DNA from 2 places in the Faecalibacterium sp. Marseille-Q4137 genome. Region 2 is predicted to be linked to the other one. Evidence: riboswitches for the same ligand, from Rfam matches in the RefSeq annotation. Region 2 holds a riboswitch; the other holds the start of a gene.
What was found. Region 2 has a riboswitch for thiamine pyrophosphate ahead of thiT (energy-coupled thiamine transporter ThiT). Riboswitches for the same ligand answer to the same signal wherever they lie in the genome.

Region 1: linked by a shared signal. The riboswitch ahead of thiW (energy coupling factor transporter S component ThiW) and the one ahead of thiT (energy-coupled thiamine transporter ThiT) in region 2 are both predicted to bind thiamine pyrophosphate.

What each region holds. Positions count from the first base shown of each region.
Region 1 is NZ_JAFREK010000043.1:10,220-13,616, reverse strand. It holds gene J3353_RS13545 (SPFH domain-containing protein) at 1-1,057, opposite strand, end outside; TPP riboswitch at 1,250-1,356, shown strand; gene thiW (energy coupling factor transporter S component ThiW) at 1,537-2,052, shown strand; gene thiM (hydroxyethylthiazole kinase) at 2,065-2,886, shown strand; gene thiE (thiamine phosphate synthase) at 2,873-3,397, shown strand, end outside.
Region 2 is NZ_JAFREK010000013.1:1,024-4,420, forward strand. It holds gene sigG (RNA polymerase sporulation sigma factor SigG) at 49-813, shown strand; gene J3353_RS06885 (sporulation transcriptional regulator SpoIIID) at 850-1,095, opposite strand; TPP riboswitch at 1,206-1,308, shown strand; gene thiT (energy-coupled thiamine transporter ThiT) at 1,397-1,969, shown strand; tRNA gene J3353_RS06895 (tRNA-Ala) at 2,115-2,190, shown strand; tRNA gene J3353_RS06900 (tRNA-Tyr) at 2,572-2,657, opposite strand; tRNA gene J3353_RS06905 (tRNA-Thr) at 2,844-2,918, opposite strand; gene glmS (glutamine--fructose-6-phosphate transaminase (isomerizing)) at 2,985-3,397, opposite strand, start outside.

The DNA of each region.
Region 1 (3,397 bases), on a different contig from region 2:
TGCAGGTCCAGCCAGCGGCCGGTGCGGCCTGAGGCTGCGCGGCGGTCTGCTGGCCGCCCATCTGGTAGAGATCCCGGGCGTTGACACCGCCCACTGCAGCGGCCTGGTTCATCCCCATAAAGGCCATGGCGGGACCGGCGGCGGTGTTGGAGGCGGCAGCCTGCATGGCGGAGGCCTGTGCGCCCACCAGATGCGCGGCGGCGCGGGTGGGGTCCATAAAGGCCGCACTGCGCTGCAGCTCCTTGATCATCTGCTCGTCCTCTTCGCTGGCCTTGACACCGGAAACGCCCAGAGAGACGATCTCGATGCCGCGCAGCCTGCTCCACTTGGCGCTCAGCTCCTGATTCAGGGCCTCGGCCAGCTCGGCGGTGTGGCCGGGCAGGGCGGAGTAGCGGATGCCCTGCTCGCTGATCCGGGCAAAGGCGGGCTGCAGGGCGGTCATCAGCTCGGTCTTGAGCTGGCCGTCCAGCGCGTCGCGGGTGTAGGCGTTTTCCACATTGCCGCAGACATTGGTGTAAAACAGGATGGGGTTGACCACCCGGTAGCTGTACTCGCCGAAGCACCGGATGCCGATGTCGATATCGATACCGGCGCGCTGGTCCACCACCCGGAAAGGCACCGGGTTGGGGGTGCCGTACTTGTTGCCGGTGAGCTCCCGGGTATTGATATAGTAGATGCGCTGGTCGGAACCGGCCTGCCCGCCAAAGCTGAACCGCTTGCCCAGCTCGGCAAACACGCTGTCGATGTTCTTCAGCCCGCCGCTGAGCAGGGAGGGCTGGGTGCCGGTGCTGTAGGTGTACTCGCCGGGTTCGGCACAGAGGTCCACCACCTTGCCCTGCTCCACGATCAGCACGCACTGGCCATCGGCCACGGCGATCACAGAGCCGTCCGAGATGACGTTTTCGCTGCCGTGCCGGTTGGCGGAGCGGCCATTGGTCCGTTTCTGGCCCTTGACGGCCAGCACCTCCGCAGGCAGAGCGTCACAATAAAAATATTCCTTCCACTGGTCGCCCATCACGCCGGATGCCGCGCCCATGGCTGCTTTGATGAGACCCATAACTTCAATCTCCTTTTGTGCCGGGCAGTGCCCCAAAGCAGAGAATGACTCCCCCGGGCGCTGCGGAATTTGGGACAAGTATAACATAATCCGGGAAATTGTAAAAGCGATTTGGCAAAAAGGCGGCAAAAAGGCGAAAGAAAAACTTATTCTTGCTTTTTTGCCCCGGCGGGTGTACAATACCCTACGAAAAACAAAACACAGGGGAGCTCGTAAGGCGGGCTGAGAGGAAGTAACCAAACTTCGACCCTTGACCTGATGCGGATAATGCCGCCGTAGGAAGTCATAGGAAAATGATTTTTTGCAGGAGGCACCGCTGTGGTGTCTCCTGTTTTTTGTTGCCGCAAGCCGCCGCAACGGGCGGCTCCGGGCTGAGGGGGAGCGCCCTGAGCCTTGAAATAACTGCGATGGGAAGCCGTGTTCCGGCGTGAGAGGAGGCCAGCAAGCCTCGACCGCTTTTTGAGAAAGAGGAGTTACCAATGAAAAAATTCTCTGTGAAAAAGCTGGCTCTCGCTGGAATGTTCTGCGCCCTGTGCGTGGTGGGCAGTGTGTTCAGCTTCCCGATGTTCGGCAGCAAGTGCGCCCCTGTGCAGCACATGGTCAATGTGCTCTGCGCCGTGCTGCTGGGCCCCTGGTGGGGCGTGGGCGTGGCCTTTGTGGCTTCGCTGCTCCGCAATATCCTGGGTCTGGGCAGCCTGATGGCCTTCCCGGGCAGCATGTTTGGTGCCCTGCTCTGCGGCCTGGTCTACGCAAAGACCAAAAACCTGATCGCCACCCTGGTGGGCGAGGTGTTCGGCACCAGCATTCTGGGCGGCCTGTGCGCTTACCCGGTGGCCATCTGCCTGATGGGCAAGAGCGCCGGTGATATCGCGTTCTACGCCTACATCGTGCCCTTCCTCATCTCCACCGCTGTGGGTGCGGTCATTGCGGGCGTGCTGGTGTACAGCCTGCAGCACTCCGGTGCCCTGCGCTCCATGCAGAGCAGCCTTTCCTGACGGGGGTGCGTCATGTTTGCAGAGCAGTTTGCCAATGTCCGCGCCAAAAGCCCCCTCGTTCATAATATTACCAACTACGTCACCGTGAACGACTGCGCCAACATGGTGCTGGCCTGCGGTGCTTCGCCCATTATGGCCGACGATGCCGCCGAGGTGGAGGATATCACCACCATCTGCGGCGGGCTGAACATCAACATTGGCACCCTGAACAGCCGCACCATTGAATCCATGCTCAAGGCAGGCAAAAAGGCCAATGCACTGGGCCACCCCGTGGTGCTGGACCCTGTGGGCGCAGGCGCTTCCGCCCTGCGCACCGAGACGGCCTACCGCCTGCTGGACGAGGTGCGGTTCACGGTCATCCGGGGCAATATCTCCGAGGTAAAGACGCTGGCTTCCGGCGCGGGCACCACCAAGGGCGTGGATGCCGATGTGGCCGACAGGGTCACCGAGGAAAATCTGGACGGCGCGGTGGCCTTTGCCAAGGCTTTTGCCGCAAAGACCGGTGCCGTTGTGGCTATCACCGGTGCCATTGACATCGTGGCCGATGGGGCAAAAGCCTACTGCATCCGCAACGGCCACCCGATGATGAGTGCCATCACCGGCACGGGCTGCCAGCTCTCTGCCCTGACGGCGGCCTTTCTCACTGCCAACCCCGGTCAGCCGCTGGAGGCTGCAGCTGCCGCCGTCTGCGCCATGGGCCTTGCGGGCGAGATCGCCCATGCACGGCTGACCCCGCTGGACGGCAACGCTACCTACCGCAATTACATCATTGATGCCATTTACAATATGACTCCGGCTCAGCTGGAAGAGGGTGCCAAGTATGAAGTGCGCTGAAGAATATATGCGGCTCTATGCCGTTACCGACCGTGCCTGGGTGGGCCGTCAGACCCTCTATCAGCAGGTGGAGAGCGCCCTGAAGGGCGGCGTGACCTGCGTTCAGCTGCGGGAAAAGGAGCTGGACGAGGAAGCCTTCCTGAAGGAGGCGTTTGAGCTCCACGACCTGTGCAAAAAGTACAACGTGCCCTTTTTTATCAACGATAACGTGGACATTGCCATCCGCTGCCACGCCGAGGGCATCCATGTGGGGCAGGAGGATATGGCCGCTGCTCAGGTGCGCCAGCGCGTGGGCGATGAGATGATGATCGGCGTATCCGTCCACAGCGTGGAGGAGGCCCTGGAGGCCGTCCGGCACGGTGCCGACTGTCTGGGCGTGGGGGCAGCCTTCTCTACCCACACCAAGGAGGACGTGGACGTTCTGCCCGAGGGCATGATGAAAGCCATCTGCGATGCCGTGGACATCCCCGTTGTGGCCATCGGCGGCATCCACAAGGAGAACCTGCTCCGG
Region 2 (3,397 bases):
CGTTCCGTGACCATACTTCCGGTATCAACGTAACCGGAGGTTCGGGGGATGTACAACAAAGTGGAATTATGCGGGGTGGACACGTCTCAGCTGCCGGTGCTTTCAGAAACGGAAAAGCGGCAGCTGCTCACCCGGGCGCGGGCAGGCGATGCCGCCGCCCGGCAGGCCATGATCGAGGGCAACCTGCGGCTTGTCCTGAGCGTGGTGCAGCGGTTCGCGCAGCGGGGGGAGAATCTGGACGACCTGTTTCAGGTGGGGTGCATCGGGCTTATTAAGGCCATCGACAACTTTGACCCGGCCCAGCCGGTGCGTTTTTCCACCTACGGCGTGCCCATGATCATCGGGGAGATCCGGCGCTTCCTGCGGGACAACAACGCCCTGCGGGTCAGCCGCAGCCTGCGCGATGCCGCCTACAAGGCCATGCAGGCCCGGGAAGCGCTGGAAAAGCAGCTGGGCCGGGAGCCCACCGTGGACGAGGTGGCCCGGCAGGCAGGACTTTCCCGCCGGGAGGTAAACGCGGCGCTGGAATCGGTGGTGGAGCCCATCAGCCTGGAAGAGCCCCTTTACACCGATGGCGGCGATGCCATGTATGTCATCGATCAGGTGCGCGACCCGGACAGCGAGGACAGCTGGATCAGTGGGTTGGAGTTCCGGCAGACCGTGGCCGGGCTGACCCCGCGCGAAAAGCGGATCATGGAGCTGCGCTACCTCAAGGGCGAGACCCAGATGGAGGTGGCGCGGGAGATCGGCATCAGCCAGGCGCAGGTCTCCCGGCTGGAAAAGGCCGCGCTGGAGCAGTTCCGGCACAAATAAACAGGAGAGCGGCACAGGCCTCCCTGCACCGCTCTCCTACTTTTTGTATTTGCGTCTGGTCGCCGCCCCGCCCCGCAGATGGCGCTCGGCCTTGTTGCGGGCCAGCACGGCCTGCACCCGGGCAAACAGGGCCGCATCCACGGCCCGCAGGCGGGTGGATACGTCCTTGTGCACCGTTGATTTGCTGCACCCGAACGCCCGGGCGGCTGCCCGCACCGTGGCACTGTGCTCTGCAATGTACTCTCCCAGCAGCGCCGCACGCTGCTCCGGCTCCACGTTCATCCGGTCACGCCTCCCCTGTTTGCGGTCTCCCTAAAAAATATGAGCCATCAGCCGCCAATATGCCCGCCGGGGCTTGACATTTGGGCGCTGGCCGCTATACTGGGAGCTGGACATAAAAACAGGGGCGCTGAAAAGCTGAGATCCGCACCTGAGCGGAGTACCCTCGAACCTGATCCGGGTAATGCCGGCGTAGGTAGTTTGCGGAAAGGTCCACCCTCTTCACAAACGAAGCCCATGCGCCTGCTTTTTTGTGCGGGTGCATTTGTTTTTGTGTACTATTATCTGAGAAGAGGAATCTCCCATGTCAAAAACCTATTCCAAGACCCGCATTCTTGTGGAGTGCGCCCTGATGATTGCCATTGGTACCGTGCTGAGCAACATCAAGTTCTTCACCCTGCCCAACGGCGGCAGCGTTACCCTGCTGAGCATGCTGCCCTTTGTGCTGGTCTCCTTCCGCCACGGCGTGAAGTGGGGCCTGTTCACCGGCTTTGTCAACGGCTGCCTGCAGATGCTGCTGGGCTTCTGGGCACCCCCGACCCCGACCTTCCTGTATTTCCTGGGTGAAGTCCTGCTGGACTACCTGGTGGCCTTTATGGCGCTGGGCACTGCTGAGTTCTTTGCCCGTCCCTTCAAGAACCGGATGGTCGGCGTGGCCGTGGGCACCTTTATGGCAGGCTTCCTGCGTTTTATGTGCAGCTTCCTGTCCGGTGTGCTGGTCTGGGGCAACCTGAACGAAGGCCTGTCTGCCTGGACTTACAGCCTGGTGTACAACGGCAGCTACATGCTGCCCGAGACCCTGCTGACCATGGTGGCCGCCGTTCTGCTCTGCCGTGTGGCTCCGCAGATCTTTGACCGCCAGCACGCAAAGGCCTAACCCATCCTCACTTTGTTCCGCGCCCTGCCCGGCTCTGTGCCCGGCAGGGCTTTTTTGTTTTTGCAGACTTTTTCAAATTGGGTGTTGACAACCGCCCGCCCAGCTGGTATAATAACTCACGTCGCAAGACACCAACCGAATATGTGGGGGATTAGCTCAGCTGGGAGAGCGCTTGCATGGCATGCAAGAGGTCAGCGGTTCGATCCCGCTATTCTCCACCAAAAAAGCACTGTACTTCGTAGGAAGTATGGTGCTTTTCTTTTTTGTTCCGACAAAAAGATCAGGGGTGCACCGCTCGCCATGCAGGCGGGCCAGTGACACCCCCGATTTCAATCGAAACCGTTATCTGATTTAACGCTTGCAGTGTTTTCCGCGCCGCGCCGCCAGCTCCATGCCAAGGCCCGCCAGCGTATCTCTACGCTGACGGTCTTTTATGGGCGCGGGTGGATTACGCAAGCCGCGCATCTAAAAAAGCCCCGCAGGGGCTTTTTCCCCCGCCGGACTGTTCGGCGGGTCGATGCTGTTCGAATCCACCCGCCTAGCCTCCGGGAAGGTTATTACAAAACAGAAACTCCAGTACCCGGTTCGGATACTGGAGTTCTTGGTGGGCGCGGGTGGATTCGAACCACCGAAGCTGAAAAGCAGCAGATTTACAGTCTGTCCCCATTGGCCACTCGGGAACACGCCCATATCTTATTTACAGTCATCGCTGACTGCCTGTATATTTTATCATCTGAAGTGGCATTTGTCAACTACTTTTTCCACGGATTTTCTCTTTTTCTGTCGTTCTCTATTTTCCTGCGTTTTACCGCAATAAAAGCTCTTTTCTATAACAGCAAAAGACCCCAAAACGTTTTCCGTTTTGAGGTCTTTTTGGAGCTAGTGACAGGAGTTGAACCTGCAACCCATTGATTACAAATCAATTGCGCTGCCATTGCGCCACACTAGCATCGGCTACCTAAATAGTATACCACCAGCGGGCGGGTTTGGCAAGGCTTGATTTCTGATTCTACGGTTATTCCACGGTCACGCTCTTGGCGAGATTGCGGGGCTTATCCACATCACAGCCGCGCAGAACAGCCATATAGTAGGCAAACAGCTGCAGCGGAACGATGAGCTGCAGGGGCATCAGCAGGTCATCGTAGTCATCCAGACGCACCACATAGTCGGCCACGCCATCGGGCACCACGGCATCCTGGGTGGTGAAGAGCAAGACTTTTGCGCCACGGCTCTTGGTCTCCTTGGCGTTGGAGATGGTCTTTTCGTAGACCTGCTTCTGGGTGGCAAGGGCGATCACCGGCACGCCGTCTGTTACCAGACTGATGGTGCCATGCTTGAGTTCACCCGCCGCATAAGCATCCGAGTGGACATAGCTGATCTCCTTCAGCTTCAGGCTGCCCTCCAGCGAGAGCGAATAGTCGAACCCGC